DNA from 3 places in the Paenibacillus sp. FSL H8-0034 genome. Region 3 is predicted to be linked to each of the others. Evidence: riboswitches for the same ligand, from Rfam matches in the RefSeq annotation. Region 3 holds a riboswitch; each other region holds the start of a gene.
What was found. A riboswitch is a leader RNA that binds a small molecule or an ion and turns the genes downstream of it on or off. The one in region 3 is predicted to bind ZMP and ZTP.
Positions count from the first base shown of each region.

Region 1: it holds a riboswitch for ZMP and ZTP, as region 3 does, so the genes downstream of both, rpiB (ribose 5-phosphate isomerase B) here and pabB (aminodeoxychorismate synthase component I) in region 3, are expected to answer to the same signal.
Region 2: it holds a riboswitch for ZMP and ZTP, as region 3 does, so the genes downstream of both, NST47_RS33855 (DJ-1/PfpI family protein) here and pabB (aminodeoxychorismate synthase component I) in region 3, are expected to answer to the same signal.

Region 1 covers NZ_JBBOBS010000001.1:206,907-214,907, reverse strand. Annotated here, with positions in the region: gene NST47_RS00950 (N5-glutamine methyltransferase family protein) at 1-524, shown strand, start outside; gene spoIIR (stage II sporulation protein R) at 687-1,418, shown strand; gene NST47_RS00940 (L-threonylcarbamoyladenylate synthase) at 1,545-2,615, shown strand; gene NST47_RS00935 (manganese efflux pump MntP) at 2,699-3,262, shown strand; gene NST47_RS00930 (low molecular weight protein arginine phosphatase) at 3,370-3,948, shown strand; ZMP/ZTP riboswitch at 4,035-4,115, shown strand; gene rpiB (ribose 5-phosphate isomerase B) at 4,277-4,735, shown strand; gene NST47_RS00920 (TIGR01440 family protein) at 4,771-5,340, shown strand; gene glyA (serine hydroxymethyltransferase) at 5,418-6,665, shown strand; gene upp (uracil phosphoribosyltransferase) at 7,006-7,635, shown strand; gene wecB (non-hydrolyzing UDP-N-acetylglucosamine 2-epimerase) at 7,694-8,001, shown strand, end outside.
Region 2 covers NZ_JBBOBS010000001.1:7,560,561-7,568,561, forward strand. Annotated here, with positions in the region: gene NST47_RS33820 (helix-turn-helix domain-containing protein) at 1-1,894, opposite strand, end outside; gene NST47_RS33825 (hypothetical protein) at 2,463-2,765, opposite strand; gene NST47_RS33830 (AAA family ATPase) at 2,746-3,237, opposite strand; gene NST47_RS33835 (dihydrofolate reductase family protein) at 3,395-3,961, opposite strand; gene NST47_RS33840 (NUDIX hydrolase) at 4,201-4,581, opposite strand; gene NST47_RS33845 (hypothetical protein) at 4,524-4,766, opposite strand; gene NST47_RS33850 (GNAT family N-acetyltransferase) at 4,763-5,584, opposite strand; gene NST47_RS33855 (DJ-1/PfpI family protein) at 5,784-6,377, opposite strand; ZMP/ZTP riboswitch at 6,437-6,516, opposite strand; gene NST47_RS33860 (hypothetical protein) at 6,680-8,001, shown strand, end outside.
Region 3 covers NZ_JBBOBS010000001.1:4,181,749-4,187,143, reverse strand. Annotated here, with positions in the region: gene NST47_RS18970 (hypothetical protein) at 1-116, shown strand, start outside; gene NST47_RS18965 (NUDIX domain-containing protein) at 107-667, opposite strand; gene pabB (aminodeoxychorismate synthase component I) at 642-1,757, opposite strand; ZMP/ZTP riboswitch at 2,051-2,130, opposite strand; gene nrdF (class 1b ribonucleoside-diphosphate reductase subunit beta) at 2,275-3,240, opposite strand; gene nrdE (class 1b ribonucleoside-diphosphate reductase subunit alpha) at 3,260-5,344, opposite strand; gene nrdI (class Ib ribonucleoside-diphosphate reductase assembly flavoprotein NrdI) at 5,331-5,395, opposite strand, start outside.

The DNA.
Region 1 (8,001 bases), 4.0 Mb from region 3:
CGCTTATCGCCGACATAGGTGCAGGGAGTGGGGCGATCGCGGTGAGCCTCGCTGTGCAGTGCCCGCAGTGGCGCGTCGTGAGCTCAGACATATCGCCAGCTGCGCTGGCAGTGGCTCAGGCGAATGCGGAGCGCCATGGGGTTGGCGAGCAAGTCACCTTCCTTGAAGGTGATTTGCTCGTGCCTTACATCGAGCGCGGACTGCAGCTCGATGTGGTCGTATCCAATCCGCCGTATATACCGGAGGCGGATGAGGTTGGGCTGCAGCCGGAGGTAAGGCTGCATGAGCCGCGATCTGCGCTGTACGGAGGCGCAGATGGGCTTGAGCTGTACCGCCGGCTGACGGCACAGCTGGCTGAGCTGGAACGGCTGCCTGCACTGGTTGGTCTTGAGGTGGGTATGGGCCAGGCAGACGAGGTGGCGAAATTACTGAGCCAGGCGGGAGAATGGGATGAAATGCGGATCATCCCGGACTTGGCAGGAATTGCACGTCATGTGATTGCGATCCGCTATCCCGAGCGATGATCACCTTGATTGTTGCTTGGTCGACATTAACAAAAGAGTGAATCTATCTATGAGAGATAGATTACTAGAATCATAGAATGATAGGTTTAACCTCTCTCGAATCGGTGCATACTGTTACTAGAAAACAAGACGCAGCGAAACGCGAGAGGGAAGGTATCATTCATGAGAAAAACCAACGGTTACCGCCATCATATCTATGTTATATTTGCACTCATCATCCTGATTTGCAGCTGGGAAGCCAATCTTCAGTCCTCTATCATTTTTGCATCGGGAATAGGTTCTGAGGCAGAACGGACGAATGGAGCGGGTAGTATTCCTCAGGAATCGATCCGTCTGCGGATTTTGGCCAATTCCGATTCACCGGCTGACCAATGGATCAAACGCGAGGTACGTGATGCCATTATCGAGGAAATGCAGCAGTGGGTTACTGAGCCGCAGGCCATGGAAGCAGCTCGTGCTGCCGTTCGTGCCCATTTACCAGAGCTGGATCGAATCGTTGGCAAGACACTGGGCCAATATGGATTCACTACTCCCTATCAGGTGGAGTTGGGTGTTGTACCTTTCCCGGCCAAAATGTACGGGAGTCAAATTTACCCTGCTGGCGATTATGAAGCGCTTCGTGTATCGATTGGAGCGGCAGAGGGTCAAAATTGGTGGTGCGTGCTGTTCCCACCGTTATGCTTTGTAGATTCCGAGGTTATTGCCAAACCATCCAAGGAGCTCGCTGCAGACGTGGGATCACCTGCTGCCAAGGCGGGACAAAAGATATCGACAGACTTGAAATCAGAAGGAAAAAGCACACCATCGGACAAGCTTGTTCAGGCTCAGACTGAAGCAGTGCAGCCGGAAATTCATTTCTTTCTGTGGGATTTACTGAAGAAGATATTTGCTTAAATGATCAACTAGATCAACTACAGGGAAAGTCCCTGAAACCCAATACATATCATGATGAACACATGCAGGAATCTTGAACCATGAACCATCAAAGATGGACCCTGCACAGATGGGAGACCTAAGCGAATGACAAAATTATGGAAAGCTGCTGGCGACGATCTGGAGCTACAGGAGCTGACAGAGCCCGCGCGAATTCTTCGCGAAGGTGGGTTGATCGCGTTTCCTACGGAAACGGTTTATGGCCTTGGTGCCGATGCCCGGCAGACAGATGCGGTCAATAAGATTTTCATGGCAAAAGGACGGCCCTCAGATAATCCACTTATTGTACATATTGCAAATCGGTCTCAAATGGCAGAGCTGGCGGCTCCTCCGGATGAGACTGTTTCGCGTTTGCTGGATCTTTTTTGGCCGGGGCCTCTGACGGTCGTTCTTCCTATCAAACCAGGCGTTCTCTCCCCTTTGGTCACAGCAGGCCTGTCTACGGTTGGGCTGCGTATGCCGGACCATCCGGTCGCCTTGCAGCTGCTTAGGGCTGCCGGCTGTCCGGTAGCGGCCCCCAGTGCGAACAGCTCAGGTCGGCCAAGCCCTACAACAGCCGCACATGTATACGATGATCTGGCCGGTCGTATTGACGGTATTGTGGATGGGGGGGCTACAGGTGTTGGTCTGGAATCCACAGTCGTCGAATACACAGCACCGAACGGGGATGAAGGTGGTGTGCTTCATATTTTGCGTCCAGGTGGTGTATCGGCTGAGCAATTGATCCTTGCGCTGCCTGGCATCGAGGTGCGCGAAGCCTCTGTACATCCAGATTCATCCTTAGCGCCGCGTGCGCCTGGGATGAAGTACGCGCACTACGCGCCTCGCGGTGCGATGACCCTCGTTCAGGGCTCTGCTCCTGAACAGGTGCTCGCTCGCCTCCAGCGCGAGCTCGACCAAGCCCACGCACGCGGAGAGCGCACAGGCGTACTCACTTATCGTGAGCACGCCGATGCGCTGCGCGCGGATACCGTTGTCGCCTGCGGAAGCCTGGGCGACCTTGAAACCGTTGCGCACGGGCTGTACGCCGCGCTGCGCCAGTTCGATGAAGCCGGCGCGGACTTCATCGTAGCCGAGGCCTGCCCCGAAGCGGGTATCGGGGCCGCTATTATGAATCGGCTGCGCAAAGCGGCAGCCAGCCGTATTATCCACGTGTAGCACAGCTACAAGTCCATACTCAGTCATGATTCTCTACTTGTCCGCATATGTTGATGAAGAACAGGACAGGAGGTCGACAGGAGATGGACTGGGCGTCACCACTGATGGTGGGGCAATTCATAACCATACTGGTCATGGCAGTAGCCTTAGGTTTGGATGCATTATCGCTGGGTATCGGAATCGGGATGAAGGGCATACGAAAGTGGGATATTCTCAAGCTGAGCCTGATGATTGCGGTATTCCATATGGTCATGCCGCTTGTGGGTATGTTTATGGGCAGCTACATGGGCTCGTTATTAGGTGGAGTAGCAACGATAGCGGGAGGCATCCTGCTTGTGATTCTTGGTATACATATGATCTACAATTCCTTGAAAGGGGAGGCGGCGAAATCCGTTGATCATAAAACCCTTCTGGGCATGCTGCTGTTTGCGATTAGTGTCAGCATCGATTCATTCTCCGTCGGCGTATCGCTGGGCATGTTTGCCGGTGACCGTGCGCTGACGGTACTGATGTTCGGTACGGTAGGAGGAATCATGTCCATTACCGGATTGATGCTCGGCCGTAAAGCGGGACATTGGGTCGGAGAGTACGGAGAAGCCGTAGGTGGAGTCATTTTGCTGGCATTCGGTGCACGCTTTTTATTATGAATCGGATTCAGGGCTACAGCTACATATCCATTTTTACGTCTTTTGAGGTACAATAGGAATAGGGCTCAACAGCCAATCATCATAGAGGAGAAAGGCGGGGATTTCTAATGAACCGAATATTGTTTGTGTGTACCGGGAATACGTGCCGCAGTCCGATGGCAGAAGGTATGCTTCGCGCGATGCTGAAAGAGCAGGGGATGAATCACATAGAAGTCCGTTCGGCCGGGACCTCAGCGGGTGATGGCTATCCTGTTTCCACCAATGCGGCAATTATATTGCGGGAAAAAGATGCTTTGCAGGCGATTAGCTCTTCCTCATTAACAGGCTCTTTGCTGGACTGGGCAGATGTGGTGCTCACCATGACCACGAGTCACAAGCAGCAAGCGATCCAGCGTTTCCCTGCATTCGTAGACAAGATGCACACACTCAAAGAATTTGTGAGTGATGATCCGTCCGCTAAAGCGCGTATGGACGAGCTGGCTGCGTTGATTGCTGAGCTTCAGTTCAAGCAGTCTTTATCCCAGCAGGTGACAATGGAGGAACGCGCGCGAGTGAGACAACTGGAGCAGTCTTTGCCTGACTACGATATTGCTGACCCGTTCGGCGGATCTTTATCGCTATACAGACAGTGCGCAGCGGAAATCGAGGAATGCCTGCATCGGTTGGTACGACGTCTTAAAGCGTGAGACTTTTTTGAAAAAAAGTTCAAGGAAATAGGTTGTTTTACGGCTTTACAGCCTTGATCATTTCCGTTATGATAAGAATAAGAAGCAGGACCTGATGTAACTGGCGACGAGTGGGGCTAACCACAATGGAGCATCGGGGCATACGGCCGGTCGCCTGGGCAAAGAGCATTGCAGTGCTGATAGTGGCATGCAGTATGCTCTTTTTTCGTTTAGGATTCACCATATTTGATTTCATTTTTCTGTATGCATTACGGTATAATGGACAAATTGGATGACAATCAACTCATCATACGATAGTGTCCAGAAAACTTGTCAGGAGGCGCATCAAATGAAGATAGTAATAGGCTCTGATCATGCAGGCGTTCAGTTGAAGGATGGAATTATTAAACTTGTGCAGTCTTTAGGCCATGATGTGACAGACGTAGGCTGTCATAGCACGGATTCCGTGGATTATTCGGATTATGCGATCGAGGTTTGCAATAAGGTCGCCGCAGGAACGGCCGACAGAGGGATCTTGCTTTGTGGGACGGGAATTGGAATGACGATTGCTGCTAACAAAATCGCCGGCATTCGCTGTGCGCTTGTACACGATCTGTTTTCGGCCCAAATGACCCGTCAGCACAATGATTCCAACGTACTGGCAATGGGAGAACGTATTGTCGGACCGGGACTGGCTGAGTCCATTGTGAAGGTTTGGTTGGAAACCGAGTTTTCCAACGGTGAACGTCACGTGAACCGCATTCATAAAGTCATGGAATTGGAAGACAAAGTCACTCCTCAATCGTAATCATTCGTACAGCTTGACGAAGGAGGCAACGGGGTATGGACATTCAGTCACAGGTAGAACAAGTGCTGCGTGAGCTGGTACAGGCAGGTAATATCCAGGCGGGACAGCTGCTTGTCATCGGGACGAGTACGAGCGAGGTGCTGGGTCACCACATTGGCACTTCAGGCACAGAAACGGCTGCCCAGCCTATCTTCGCTGCGATTGAGGCCGTTCGCGCCGAGGCTGGCTTTTACCCGGTATTTCAATGCTGTGAGCATTTGAATCGGGCGTTGGTTATGGAGCGTGCAGCGATGCTGGCTTACCGGCTGGAGCCGGTGTCGGCGATTCCCGTTCCGCGTGCAGGCGGTTCTATGGCTTCGTATGCCTATAAACATTTGAAGCAGGCCTGTCTCGTTGAAGCCGTGTCGGCCCATGCGGGCATAGATATCGGGGGAACGCTGATCGGGATGCATTTGAAACCTGTCGCAATTCCGCTGCGTCCCTCAATCCGGATCATTGGCCATGCCTCGGTTCAGATGGCCTACACCCGTCCGAAGCTCATTGGTGGCGCTCGGGCTGTATATGTGGTAGAAGAGAATTCTGCTGACAACGGATTTTGTGAATAAACCCAACTAACTATCATGTGGAGGCTTACGAAGTAAGAAGTAAGTTATCTGCAAAAAACTAAAAGGAGGATTTTATTATGGAGCAATTACGTAAGCAGGACCCCAAAATCGTGGAGGCTATGAATCTTGAAATCGGCCGTCAACGCGACAAAATCGAATTGATCGCATCGGAAAATTTCGTCAGCGAGGCAGTGCTGCAAGCAATGGGTACCGTTCTGACTAATAAATATGCTGAAGGCTACCCTGGCAGACGTTATTATGGCGGTTGTGAGTATGTAGACATTGTAGAAGACATCGCTCGTGACCGTGCCAAGGAATTGTTTGGAGCTGAGCATGCTAACGTACAACCGCATTCTGGTGCTCAAGCTAACATGGCTGTTTACTTGGCAGCTCTGCAGCCTGGAGATACGGTATTGGGCATGAGCTTGGCTCATGGCGGCCACTTGACCCACGGCAGCCCGGTTAATGCATCCGGTATTCTATACAACTTCGTTTCCTACGGTGTAAGCGAAAGCGACTCCCGTATCGATTATAATGATGTGCGCAAGGCAGCATTCAAACATAAGCCTCGTATGATCGTAGCTGGTGCCAGCGCATATCCGCGTACGATTGATTTTGAAGCTCTGGCGTCAATCGCTAATGATGTAGGCGCATTGCTCTTTGTTGATATGGCACATATCGCTGGTCTGGTAGCGGCTGGTCTGCATCCAAACCCGGTTCCACATGCACATTTTGTAACGACGACTACACATAAAACACTTCGTGGTCCTCGCGGCGGTATGATTTTGTGCCGTAAGCCATGGGCTGCTGCAATCGATAAAGCTGTATTCCCGGGTACCCAAGGTGGTCCATTGATGCATATTATTGCAGCTAAAGCCGTATCCTTCGGAGAAGCTTTGCAGCCGGAATTCAAAACTTACGCACAAAAGGTTGTCAACAATGCCAAAGCATTATCGGAAGCTTTGATTTCCGAAGGTATCGATCTTGTATCCGGTGGTACCGATAACCATTTGATGCTGATCGACCTGCGCAACACGGGCATCAGTGGTAAAGAAGCTGAGCACTTGCTGGATGAAGTTGGCGTAACGGTTAATAAAAACGCAATTCCTTTTGACCCGGCGAAGCCGATGGTAACCAGTGGTGTTCGTGTAGGTACTCCTGCTGCAACTTCCCGCGGTATGGATGAAGAAGCTATGAAAACTATTGCCAAGATCATTGCCTTGACTTTGAAAAACCCAACGGATGCTGCTGTTCATGACAAAGTCCGCGGTATGGTAAAAGATTTGACAGCCCAGTTCCCTTTGTATCCGGGCTTGTTCTACTAATTCCTAATTATAAGGCTCGCATCGTCAATTCATGAGTGCGATATATAGACAATAGCAAGAGGCTGGAGATATGCAGAGATCTCCGGCCTCTTCATGATTTCAGGAAGCACCCCGAGATCACTCCGTAACTGTGCAGCGTAGGGTCAGCTATGAACGCTCCTCTCCTTAGCTTCTATGATCCTGTGCATGTATAGAAACGGTACATTCATAACGTGAAGCCAGCATTTGTACGCTGCAACCTGACAGCCGCTGAGCATGTCGTCCATGCGCGAAACTTGTTGGGATAACATCTCACAGGTGTGGTATAATAGACGAGATTTGGCGTAAAGGGGAATTGTTTATGGGAAAATTATTTGTGTGTGACCATCCGTTGATCCAGCATAAGCTTACGTACATACGGGATGAATCCACACTTACCAAAGATTTTCGCGAATTGGTTGATGAAGTATCGACACTAATGGCGTATGAAATTACGAGAGACATACCGCTTGAAACCGTGCAGGTCAAAACGCCAGTGACTACGACGGATTGCAAAGTGATTTCGGGCAGAATGCTGGGACTTATCCCGATTTTGCGTGCAGGACTTGGCATGGTAGACGGTATTCTGAGATTAGTACCCGCAGCCAAGGTAGGACATGTCGGTTTGTACCGGGATCCGGAGACGCTTGAGCCTGTTGAGTATTATGTAAAGCTGCCTACCGATGTACAGGAGCGGGAATTGATCGTGATAGACCCGATGCTGGCAACCGGAGGTTCTGCCAATGCGGCAATAACGGCGCTAAAGAGCAGAGGCTGCACGCAGATCAAGCTGATGTGCCTGATTGCTGCACCCGAAGGCATTCACGCTGTACAGCAGGCGCATCCTGACGTGGATATCTATGTGGCAGCTATTGACGATTATTTGAATGACCACGGTTACATCGTTCCTGGACTAGGGGATGCGGGAGACCGCCTGTTCGGCACAAAATAAAAATCAACAAGCCGATGAAACTATACCACAGAAAATGTACATAGGGGGACAACCGTCCATGGGTAAAACCAAAGTAATTACGATTTTCGGAACCCGGCCGGAAGCTATCAAGATGGCGCCGCTGGTACTGGAGCTTCAAAAGCATTCTGAATTTATCGATTCACGCGTATGCGTTACCGCACAGCATAGAGAATTGCTGGATCAGGTGCTGGAAACCTTCCATATTACACCTGATCACGATCTGGATGTCATGAAGGATCGTCAAACCTTGAACGAAGTGACCGTTCGGGTGCTTCAAGGGCTGGACCCGGTATTCCGCGAAGAAAAGCCGGATCTGGTGCTCGTACACGGAGACACGTTAACAAC
Region 2 (8,001 bases), 3.4 Mb from region 3:
GCTCAAGAATATCGAGGATGCTGCCCTCTTGCTTTTCCAGGGATGTAATAATGGCAGAAACCAGTACGTAATAGCTCTGATGAATAAAGTTATAGGATTGTGAAATGTTAAGCGCTTTCGAAAAGCCGGTTAGTGACTTCTCCGCCTCCTCAACCTCTCCCTTGGTCAAAGACTCGATAATCGCACCTTCCAGCTCACGCGGATATCTGAAAGCGGAACCGGTTTTGGAATTTTCCAGGTCCTCAATATGCAGGATCGAGTCGGAATCGTGATAAATCCGGTACTGCAGAGCCAGTTCGGCCTCCTTATAGGAAACCGGAACATCGGCAATATGCGAATAACATCGACCCATCCCGATTGAGGCTTCAAACGACAAATAGTTTTTTAACGATTCACGAACCGAATTGGCAAATTCAATCACTCTATGATGCAGCTTTATCTGCTCCATTTCATTTTTCCACTGCATCAGGGCAATCCCTTTACCTTGATAAGGAAAAACATATCCATTCAAATGAGGACTTTTTCCCATCAGCTCCTGCATGACGTTGGTCACGGCAAACGCTACAATGGGCTTGTCTCCCGGTAAAAACCGCCGTTCCTTATACACATTTTCCACTTCAACCACCATCACTACATAATTGGAATTGACGGTTAGCCCGTATGTGTCGCAATCCTGAATTAACGATTCACTACGGATGTAATCCCCATCCAGAAGCTGCTGCAGACAACGCTCGCGCAAGGTTGGTTGAATTTTCTCCATATAACTGCCAAGGTATTGCGTTTCCTTGCTTAAATAGTCGATACATTCGCGGATGTAGTCCAGCTCGTTGTCCTTGCTTTGAACTTTGCCTGCACCGACCGCTTTGCTGTGCTTGATTAATTGCTCAATAGGACTGTAAGCTCGCTTCGTACTGAAATATGTAATCACCACAGCCAGAGCAATCAGAAACAAGACGGTCAGCATCGTAAAGGAGCGAATCCATATCAGTCTCTCCGTAATGCTCTCCTCAGGGACAATCGCTACATAGGTGCGGCCGAATACACTTTTTACATACGAATAATGTACACGCTTTCCATTCAGGCCATCATCATAAAAGCTGTCGATCGTGTTATCCGATTCGCTGATCTTGTGCAGAGCCGGCAGGCTTGAAAGCTTGTCTGCATTCATGAACGTATGCTTGCCCGTCAGCTTCGGGTCTGGATAATTGACGAAAACCAATTCCTGCCCCTGGGACATAATCGTCGTATCTGCCTGCAAAAACTTGCTGACCACCTCCGTTTCAATCTGAAAAGCTATGATGCCTCTCGACGGGGATTTACCTATTACCGGAAGTCGTCTGGCAAAGGTCAGGTAACCTTCTCTTTGGCTGGACGGCAGGTAGCTCCAACTGGAGATCGCCTCCTGCTTCATGAGCAGCTCAATATCCTCCTTAAATTTATAGTTATCTATATCAATCGTTCCGTACGTATTGGACACAACAATATGGTCAATGTCATTATAAAAATAAATTTCGTTAATAAAGTCGGTAGCGTTCTTCGCCAGCGTAATTTTCGTTAACAGCTCATGGTGCCAGACTAGCGGATTATCGGTTACCCGATTCGTGAATAGATCATAAATGGCCGGGTCTGCTGCCAGCTGCAAGGATTCCTTTTCAATACTTTGCAGGATGCGTTCCGCTCTGTCCTTGAGCAGTACAAGGGAGGATTTGCTCTCATCCATAATTTCGCTTTTCATTCGCTCCATCGACAGGTTATAGTAGATCATGCCAGCTAACCCGATCGGAATACAGACAGCCAAACAGCCGATCCATACAAAACGGTGCATATATTTTCCACTGCGGCCCGCTTTTCCAAAAAACAAATAACGGGTCCATGATTGAATCCGGTTCGCCATAAAGTCCTCCTCTGGATGAATCTATCAGGTACATTCAGTATACGGCATCCACCTCAAGGCGATAACGGACAATTCTTGATCTATACGTCAGAAGCGCATGAATACAGCGTCCATAACAAGTATTGTCACTTGCAATATATAAAAGGTGTCGATTCAGATCACCTCCGAGCATAGGAAATAAACCTTAGGAAATGTGACTCGCAACTATCGGTTCGCTTGTAAAATATATAAAAGAGGTTGTTGAGGGGGATATCTACGATTTACATGAATAACAAATAAAACATGTCAATGTGCGGGGTGTGCGAGGAGCGGAGTCAAAAGTTTGAATCGATGCATGGATCAGCACATGTAGGCATGCCATTCATGTAACGCCACATCCCATATTCAGGATTTGTGTGCGTCGGTCCATTATAATCGTGCTGAATCACAGATAAGTCCTCGGATTGCTCAAAGGCAGCATTCGATTCAACTGTCCAAAGAAAATTAAGTACCAGACTTCAGTTGTTGAGAAATATACGGCGGCAGCCACGAACGAGAAAATAAAGTCATAGACTGCCACTGTGTTGAACTACATCTTCTTTTGATACTTCCAATAAAGCAATTCTGCACCGCTGTGGTCAATTTGGAATCCTAACTTCACTAATACATTTTTAGAACTGATATTGTCAGTTTCACTTCTAGCAGTGATACATTTGACCACATCCTGAACTAAGGCCCAGTTCAATAATTTTTGGGCAGCTTCAAAAAAATCGGGGCCTGGCCATTCGCCGTTGGTTTTGTATCCACTGGCTTCGATTGCCTGCGTATCACGCCGGGCTGCCAACTCGATAAGATTAAGATCAAGAGTTAGTTTAATCGTCCGAGGAATCAAGTTCTTGTGATGAAGGTGGTTCAAAAATCTTTATCCATTCTTTAAGTTTTGCTTCAGGTATGAAAAAAGTTCCTTCTTTATGCATATCATTTCTAGCTTTTAGACGTTCAAATAACACTTCTTCAGGCACATCAGCAAAATGAATTTTAAAGCCAGCCCCTAGGTTCTTGGCTCTGGAACGAAACTCGTCTCGTTGACTTTGAACCCAGCATCCGAAATCCAGAATTACATCAACACCAAGAACTAAAACTCTAGCCGCCACGTCCCACATTAGGGATTCCACTGAATCATGTCTAGAATCATGCTTAATTTCGTCAGTTTCCGTCATGTTATCCCCAAAATCATGCCCAAATAATCTGATATGCCATTCATCGGGAGTAAGGCGAAGTGCTGAGTATTTCGTTTCAAGTTGTCGAGCCAGAGTAGTCTTACCACTACAAGGGAGACCAACCATTAAATGAAGTGTCGCCACGTGAATCCCACCTCCTCCTTATATAAACGGATATATACAGAATCTCTACCACCACGCTAATCTGCCTATTAGCACAATGCGGCTACCGATACATGCCGGCAGCCGCGTCTTATTTGTTTATTGACCTATCGTTCTTCGTTCGGAACACCTTGTACGGCTATTTCTCCAGCTCATAGCGGGCCGCGATAATGCCCGACTTGAGCGTTCGGCTGGACAGCAGCTTGAGCCTGATTTTCTCGCCGCCGTCGAATACCGATTTTCCGCCGCCCAGGACGACCGGGCAAATTGTAAGCAGGAATTCGTCGATCAGGCCGAGCTTAAGCAGCGTCTTCGCCGCCCCCGGGCTGCCGAAGATAACGAGATTTTTGCCGGGCTGCTCCTTGAGTATCTTGATTTCCTCTGCGATATTGTTCTTGATCAGCAGCGTATTGTTCCATTCCACCTTGTCCATCGTGCCGGAAATGACGATCTTCTTAACATCCTGCAGCCATTTGGCATGCTCCATATCGTGCCTCGACGCATTCGGATTGTCCAGCACCATGGGCCAGTAGTTCTCCATCATGTGATACGTCGTGCGTCCGTAAACGGGAGCTCCGACTTCGGCTACGATCTCCTCGGCGTATTTCTCTAATTCCTCGTTGTACGGAATCCAATCGAGTCCTCCGTTCGAATCCGACGCATACCCGTCCAGCGACACATGCATGAACAATACGAGTTTTCTCATATCCATTTCTCCTCCGATTTCGAATTTATTTTGTTCGATTTTTTTGGCCGTTGGCCCGTGTTTAATCCTGCTGTTACGTTCATTATAAATCATTACGTTACGTAAGGTTCAAGTGGAAATCTGAATTTTTTTGAAGACAACAATGCTGCGCAAAACTGCTCGTTACTTTAATAAACAAAAGAAGAGCTGCCCAAAGCAAGCCTCTCGACTATAGTTCTTTGTTACTTCAACAAACTGTATTAAGAATTGTGATTAATAGTTCCTCTGAGTACATAGGGTGCTATTGATTTACCAATTATTAATCCCTTTAACTCACTTGGTAGATGTATGTATTCTTCTGCTCTTTGAGGTTTCATCCAAGTAACTTCCTCAATTTCTTCTGGAAATGAGATATTTATTTCTCCACCAATTACATTCCCTCTAAAGGTAAAGAAAATTGTATGATGTTCCCTATCTACAAAAAACGCTTCACTTACACTGAAAATACCATTTAATTCAACCTCTAAGCCCGTTTCTTCTTTTACCTCACGAATAGCAGCTTCTTCAAGTGTTTCTCCCCGTTCTACTGTTCCACCAGGAAGTGAATTACATGAATCAGCAGCTGATGCGAATGAAAGTATCCATGTTCATTTCCATCATGACCTGATTGACCTTTTGGGTTATCGCTTGCCAGATAATGCTTAGTAAAGTACAGTTTGTTTATCTCAAACCATTCATCGTCCGATATCTTACCTTCAGACATTTCTTTAAATAGTGACTCATTAAATTCATTGCTCTTTTCTGCCCAATCAGCGTCGGCGCTCACCGCGGTTGCTCCAACACAAACGGCTGCGTCCGAGTCACGAACTGGAAGCCCTGTTTGCGCAGGATCGGCGCGGAGGTCGGCAGCGCGTCGACGAAGGCGTGCGTCCGGCCGCGATCACGGGCTTCCTGCAACCGCGAGGCGACCAGCACGGTGAACAGTCCCCGTCTCCGGTGTGTGGTCTTGGTGCGACCCCCGGCTAGTTCGGCGTAGGGCCCTCCGGGCCGGAAGTAGACCCGCCCACAGGCGACGGGCTCGCCGTCAACGTAGGCAATGTGGATGCTCATCTCGTCCGGATTCTCCTTCAACTTAAGGGCCAGCGCGCGCCGCTCCACCTCCACGTTGTGCCTGCCAATCTCGCGGGACACCTCGGCGTAGTCCACCAGGTCGCGCTCTTCTCGGACGATCCTGATCTCATGTTCGCCGCCGTCACCGAAGGCAGCCAGCGATGCCTCGTCCAATGGCAGGACCAACACTTCCTCCTCATCCTCGGCCTCGAACCCGGCGGCGACGAGCCGCTCGGGCAGGTCGATTGGCGTATCGTGACCGTAGTACTTCCACTCCAGGCTGTAGCCGCCGGAGATGGCGGCATCCCGCTCCCGGCGGATCAGGTTATCGGTTTCCTCCGGCGGTAGGCTGGCGAACACGATCCGGCACTCCGATCCGTCTGTGGAGCGATCCACGACCACGTCACCGCTGGCAGACGGCACGCCCAGTGACCGTCGCTCGGCATCCAGGCCCGCCAGGATATCGGTTCTTATGATCTCGTCTGTTTCATACACCATTTTCGCTTTCTCCAGAGCCTGGTTTTCCTTGTCCATGTTCGACACGTTCTCCTGCCTCCCTTTGTTTCGGGAAATTTTGTTTCCCTCTTACTCTATTACGTCTGTCTGCCCTCAACACAATTTTAAACGATTTCAACTACCCTTACAGAACGGCTGCTAAGTTACAACAACCTCCTGTTTTGCGTTAAACTGCCCGTCGAAAAAATTGCTTACTACTCCTTTTTTACAAGTATCTTTATACAATGTAGTCAGAATCGAGCTTACCTGTCTGATAGTAAGGATAATCCATTGATTTTTGTATTTTTTGAACCGTTTCTGCATCAGTAAAGCATTCAAGTAGGTACAGTCCTAGGTCAATTGAAGTAGCCACTCCACCACCCGTAATAACATTTCCGTCCCTAACAATTCTTGCTCTAACTACTTCTTCGCAATATGGTTCCAGAATGTCGTAAGCAGGAGGGTTTGTTGTTGCCCTTTTTCCAGTTAAAAAGCCTGCTGCCCCTAATAGTAATGCTCCTGTACAGACAGAAACCTTATATTTAACACCACTTGCCGTCTTTAACCATGTAAGAAATTCTACATCATTTTTAAGTTTTCTTGTCCCCCATCCACCTGGAACAAATATTAAATCATATTGAGATAAGTCAGGAGATACATGTTCTATTTTCATTTTGATGCCTAATTCATCTGTAACCTCCGATCGGGTTGAACACACATCCCAAGACACATCCTCCATAAGATTTAAGATTCTAAGACGTGTTATTGCATCATAAAACCCGACAAAATCTAACGTTGTCATTTGGTCAAACAGGATAAAAGCCATCTTCATTTTGAACACCTGACCTTTCTATTTTGAAGATAAAAAAAAAGCACTTGATCATTGATCAAATACTTTGCCCAGGCGTACGGCTATTTATCTGTGTACTTCCTCATGGTTCTCCATGTTTACGCCAGTCATACACAGTATTCACTTAAGAATAATCATACATAATAATTCCAATATTTACAAGACATAACGTTATGTCTAATAAGTAAACTACTCCGCTAACCTGTCCTTTACTTAAGTAGTAATAAATGACGAACAACTTTTTGCTCTATTTTGTGTCTAACATATGGAAAGGGGTGGTAATTATGCCAACATCAAAAGCATTCAAGCATTCTTATTCAGTTATGTTGGGAGTGTTTATTGCTGCTTTAACCATATACACGTTGTACACTTCAGAGGCTCTGGCAAGCGGGAGATGGAATGAACAGCAGGTAAAGCTTACATTGCTAGTCGATACACCTGTTTATGAGGAACAGTCCACTGATAGCAAGCCAGCTGGTGTCATATCAGCATTCCAATCGCTTCAAGTAATTGAAACAAGCAGAAGTGAGCAGGACACAACGAATCCATCGGACGGGTCCTGGTATCTCGTAAAGACGTGGTATGGCGATAAATGGTTGCGAAGCGGACCTGCGGTCATAAAAGAGAAATATTACCCAGTCCATTTGGAACTCACGTTTATGGGTGTCGAGGACTTATACGATTTTCCTGCGGATGATGAAAGTAACGGAGGGCAACTTTCCCCCCAGACGGTAACGACGCTTGGTCAGCTCTTCATTTGCAACGAAGGAGTCACTGAGGGTACCCAATCGGAATCAGATCACTGCCGATCATGGTATCGTATATTAACCTATTTAGGGGAAAAATGGATTGCCCCGACTAAAGCCATTGAGCATTACGAGAATCAACACTCAGCGGCAGCCCTTACCCCTTCAGCTGCATTCTACCAAGAAAAATTTCGTTCCAGCCGTGAGCTAGAGCCTCTCTTATCCAGATTCTCTATCGAGCCTGTTTCGATGCATACCGAAAATAATGTTGCCAGGCTTGAAGTCCGAAGACTTTACCAGCACCGCGAGAAATTAAACGACGAAGAGGTCGAAGCCCTTAAAAACGCTGTATTCCAATCACTTGGAGGTTATTTTCCTCTTTCGATTACGACGTATACTCTTTCGGACAAGGCTGATCTTGTCGGAAACATCATATCCATCGATAATACAGGTAAACGCGCGCTAGTTGTGAATTATAATAAATGGTCCGGTAAAGAACATCCTACTCCTGAAGCATATTGGATCAGGCTTCCCGATGATTCCAATATTCATAGATATGGGCAGGAACTTCAACTGAGCATGGATGACCTTAGGATTGGCCAGACTGTAGAGGTTTGGAAAGCGAAATTTACTTTAATGAGCTATCCCGGACAAACCATCGCCTATGAAATCGCAATCGTTGAAGATGCCAAACCAGGCGAGGAAGGTATCCCCTTAAGTACAATACTGGATCTTGATTTGACCCACATCGATAAAATAGAATTAAAGCTTAAAGACGGGAAGCCTATTATTATTCGAGAAGCCCACATCATACAGGCTATTTCCAAACGAATGCAACACATCCGTCTGCAAGCAGCCGA
Region 3 (5,395 bases):
TCATTCAAAATTTCACTTTTGAAGACTTGGAAACCCTCATTTGTCATCTCGAATACACAGATCCTGCGACGCGTGAGCGTTGGCTGAATCTGTGTAACAAAACGCTTCACTTTTGAGTAAAATGATGATCCTTAATCCAGTCGGATACAATCAGGAATACATTGTCTTTCATTAATGGACTAAATGTGGGGTCATTCACAAATTCCGATTGCTTTGGAATCGTATCCAGCAGCATGACCCCATTGGTTTCAAATCCGTTCGGCAGCTCCCTAAGGACACTCACCTTTGAAATATAAATATTTTTCACAAATACTAGACGAGCTTGTTCAAAAATTAAATATTGTCCAATCCTTTCAATCGAATCGAGTTCACCACCAGTCTCTTCATACATCTCTCTGATAACCGTTTGTGTAACTGATTCGCCTTCCTCCCTATTCCCTCCAGGTAGTTCCCAACCGCGACAATGATGCTTAACAAGAACCAATTTACCTTGATAGAAGGCGAAAATCAGTACACAATTAGCTTCTTCAATTAAACTTTTCTTCGTTAAGATTATATTTTGATTGGGCAAAGCCCCAAGAAACTCATAATTCATTATTACCACCAACTTACTTTTTGTTAAGGACAGCCATAATTTATGCTTATGTTTGACTTCCAATCCGCTCATGCCGATATGTCAATACTCTCGATTTCGTTCTCATCTCATCATACTCGTCCTCAGCGGTTGAATCCCAGGTAATTCCTCCCCCTACTCCATACACAGCCAGCTGCGTATACGAATCTACAAGAACTGTGCGGATGGCCACGTTAAACGTGATACCCTCGCCCGGTACAGCGAGCCCAATGGAACCGCAATAAATATGACGCGGCTCCTTTTCCAAGGATGAGATCATCTTCATGGTAGAAATTTTGGGTGCCCCGGTTATCGACCCACATGGGAACATGGCCTGGAATACATCGAACAGGGTGACCCCAGGTTGTGTATTGGCTTCTATGGTCGAGGTCATTTGGTACAACGTAGGATATTCCTCGATTTCAAACAGATGTGGAACCTTAATAGTGCCTGTCTTGGCAATCCGACCTAAATCATTCCGAAGGAGATCCACAATCATCACATTCTCTGTGCGGTTCTTCTCCGATTCGAACAAAGTTTGTTTGCTGCCCGTTATGGGAAGAGTACCTTTCATTGGCTTGGTACGAATGTGCTCTCCATTCCAGTGGAAGAAAAGCTCTGGTGAAACCGATAAGATCCGATAGCGCCCCACATTTAAATATGCAGAATAATTAGTTTGGACATCTCGCAAATCTTCGTAATAGGCAAAATCATCTCCAGTAAACTTAGCCTTCAAACGCGTGGAATAGTTGACTTGGTACGTCTCTCCACGAGCAATCGCCGCATGAATGCTTTTAATATGGTTTGTATACTCCACGCGGTTCGTACCTGCACTCCAGTCTGAAACGGAGTACATCCCCTTCGGCGCTATGTCGTCCTCTTCTACTGGCTTCTCATAGACACCAAACCACACTAAAGGAAACTCTGCATCAGGTTCACACACGCTGAAATGTCTCTCGAAAGCGGGTGCGCACTCATATGAGACATAACCGGCCACATAGAACTGCCCATCGATAGCCTCCTGAACCTTTTCAAAAATCCCACTGATCTCCTCCAATTTGTGGGTTTGCCAAATCTGCAGAGGCTTCTCAAATTTCATTCTTTTCTGATTAAAATCAATGATGATAGTTGGTTCAAGCTTCATATCCTACCCTCCGCTTCTGTTGCTTGATAACCTTTTAATCTATGCCAGATTACAAGCCTTTATAGGAGTCTGTTTCGTATAGAATCCAGAATCTTACATCGGAAATTACATACAGGGTTCCAGATACGACTGCGAGCTCATCCTTGCTCGTCATTTCAGATAGGCATTGTAAGGCTTCCTTCCAATCTGGCTTGAGGTACACCATGGTCTGCAAATCATTTTCCGCGAATCTTTAAAATAACCCATTCGAGCATTCCCCCTTAAAGTAAAAAAGCATTCGATCCTAAGATCAAATACTTTGCCCAGGCGTACGGCGATATGAATATGTGCTCCCTCGTGGTTCACCACGTTTACGCCAGTCACACATATCTAATATTCCATCTATACCAGTTAAATACGCAGTCCATAGATTAAGCTAGAACAGCTTTGTTACAAGAAAGATATCACAAATCGGTAGGTATAAGGTAACTGAATTAAACTATATCTGGTCATATCCTTAGGCTATAACGGATTCGTTTCAAAAATCAAATAGGAAATCACGATCCGTCAATGCCTCCACATGAAGGGTACGAACATATCCGTTTCCTTTTTTGGAAAAGAAATCGTGCTGCTTTGTACGTGTGCTGATTCCATTCAGGACTATTGGATTAATATCCTCCTCTGGAAATATAGGTTCGAGCCCCAGATTCATGAATGCTTTGTTGGCATTATAGCGGATAAATGCTTTCACTTCGTCAGTTAATCCTACAGATTGGTAAAGTTCCTCTGTGTACAGCTCTTCATTGCTATGCAAATTGCGAATAAGACTCTGAAGCTTATCGAATGCCGATTGCTGCTCGTTTTCATCCAATTGCGCATATATTTCTTGAGCGAGCATGCCAATATACAACCCGTGAATGCTTTCATCACGCAGTATCAGATTAATGACTTCACCACTACTCGTCATTTTACCTTGCCCTGCCAAGTAAAGCGGATAAAAAAATCCACTATAAAACAGATAACTCTCCAGCAATACAGAGGCCGCCATCGCCAAATACAAATCCTCACGCGTCTTAATGCCATTATAATATTGGGAGATCGTCTCTGCTTTGATTTGCAAGCAACGATTGCTTTCTATCCAGCTGAAAATGTTGTCGATCTCTTCAGTTGAAGCCAGTGTTGTGAAAATACTGCTATAAGATTTGGCATGAATTTGCTCCATCATCCCCATAAAACCGAGCACGGCTTTACGCTGCAGCCCGTCAACCCATTCAAGTATTTTGGGCATGCCAACGCCACCCTGAACCGTATCCAGCAGGGTCAGCCCCCCAAGTACTTTCATATACAGCTCCCGCTCGTCATGGCTCAGCGTCAGCCAAGACATTTGATCATCCGACAAAGGAATCTCTTCATCCGTCCAAAACTGCATCATATTTTGCTTCCAGAAAGTGTCGGTAAAATCATCATCCGGACGGTTCCAATTTACAGCTTTCCAAACACTCATTTTCATCTTTCCCCTTCCCCTAAACGGAGCAACTGATGCATTCTTCGATGGACAATCTGTTCGTCCGGGTATAATAGAGCGATTTTAATCCTTTTTTAGCTGCATAAATGTAGTAGCGAGCAAGCTGCCTTGTCGTGATGTCACTGTTAACATGGAGCACGGTTGAGATTCCTTGATCGACATGTATTTGAATTTCAGCAATTAGATCCAACACCTTAAATTGATCCATCTGATAGGCAGATTTATAGTAAAAGAAATTATCCCGGCTCATGTACGGCATCGGGTAATAGGTGGTTGAGTTGGCATAGGTGCGGGTTTCAATCGGCTCCACAATCGGCATCACGCTTGATGTAGCGTTCTGAATATATGAAATGCTCTGCGTCGGGGCAATTGCCAGGCGGTAAGCGTGATATAATCCATGCTTCTGCACAGCAGCCTTCAAATTCTCCCAGTCTTCCGGAGACGGAACTGGAATCCCGCTGAACAATAGCTTCACTTTGCTGGTAACCGGTCGGTAGTCCGTTGTCAAGTAACGGTCGAAGTACGTACCATTCGCATAGTCCGAATGCTGGAAGCCTGTAAATGTGACGCCACGCGTTTTTGCAATTTCCATGCTTTTTTCCAAGGAATAATAATTCATCATCATAAAAAAAGTGCGGACAAAATCTTGAGCCTCATCGCTTTCATACGCGATTTTATTTTTGGCAAGATAGCCGTGAAGGTTCATAGCTCCCAATCCGACCGAATGCAGCTCCCGGTTTGCTTTTGCAACACCCGGCGCATTGGCGATGTTCGTCATATCGCTTACGGCTGTTAGGGCGGTCATCCCGTCGTGGACAGATTCCCTCACTTTTTTCCATTCCATGACATTGGCAATGTTCAGGGAGGCGAGGTTGCAGCTTATATCCCGACGGATCAGATCCGGGCAACCATAATCGGTGATTTCCGAAGTTTCTTGCAATTGGAAGATTTCCGTACACAAGTTTGACATGTTGATCGTACCCAGCTTTTTCAGAGGATGGGAACGGTTGGCGTTGCTTTTGTTCATGATATAAGGATAACCCGATTCGAGCTGGATCATCGCAATTTTGATTAACATGTCCCGTGCGCTCATCACTGTCTTTTTACGCACCCGGTTATCGGCCAGCAGTTGGTCGTACATATCATCAAGATCCATATCATCCAGGTATTTTCCGTACGCTTGAAAAACAGAATAAGGAGCAAACAGATGCAACGGCTTGTTATCCTCAGCAAGCTGATAAAACTTGTCAGGCACAATCAAACCAATCGATAATGTCTTGAGCCGCATTTTCTCATCCGCGTTAATCTTCTTGCTATCTAAAAGCTCCATGACATCCCATCCAAAAATATGATAATAGGCTGCTCCTGAACCTCTGCGTTGACCCATCTGGTCTGCGTAGGAGAATGCATCCTCCATCAGCTTGAGTACCGGCATAATTCCTTTGGCCGCGCCCTCAACACCTTTAATCGGCTCACCACGACCGCGAAGCTTGGACAAATTGACCGCTACACCACCTCCAATTTTCGAAAGCTGCATGCAGGTACCGAGTACATAGTTAATCGAGTTGAGCGAATCATCGGTTTCCAGCAGAAAGCAGGATACCATTTCACCGCGCCTGCTTTTCCCTGCATTCAGAAATGTCGGAGTCGCCGGCTGCATTCGCTGCTCCATCATGGACGTGGCCAAATCCCTTGCTATTTGCATCTCACCGCCCGCCAGATACAAAGCTACAATTGCAACTCTGTCCGGATAATGCTCCAAGTAAATGGAATGGTCGTTGCTTTTCACCGCATAATCCGTATAAAATTTGGAGGCCGCCATATAAGACGGGAACTCGAAACGAAAGCTATGACTGATTTGGTAAATCTCATCGACTTCATCGTGAGTGTAGCGTTCATACACATTTTCATAATAATCGTTATCAATCATGTACCGAACTTTGGTCGAAGTATCAGCGAACTGGATGGTCTTCTGGTATACTTCTTCCATGAAAGCCGCTACGGCTTCCCTGTCTTTATGCAGCTGAAAAAAACCGTCCGCGTCTCGCTGCATAAGCAAATTGTTCAACTCAATGTGCTGCAATCAAACTCACCTCCTGAATAAACCTCTCTACATCCTTACTCGTTCCTGAAA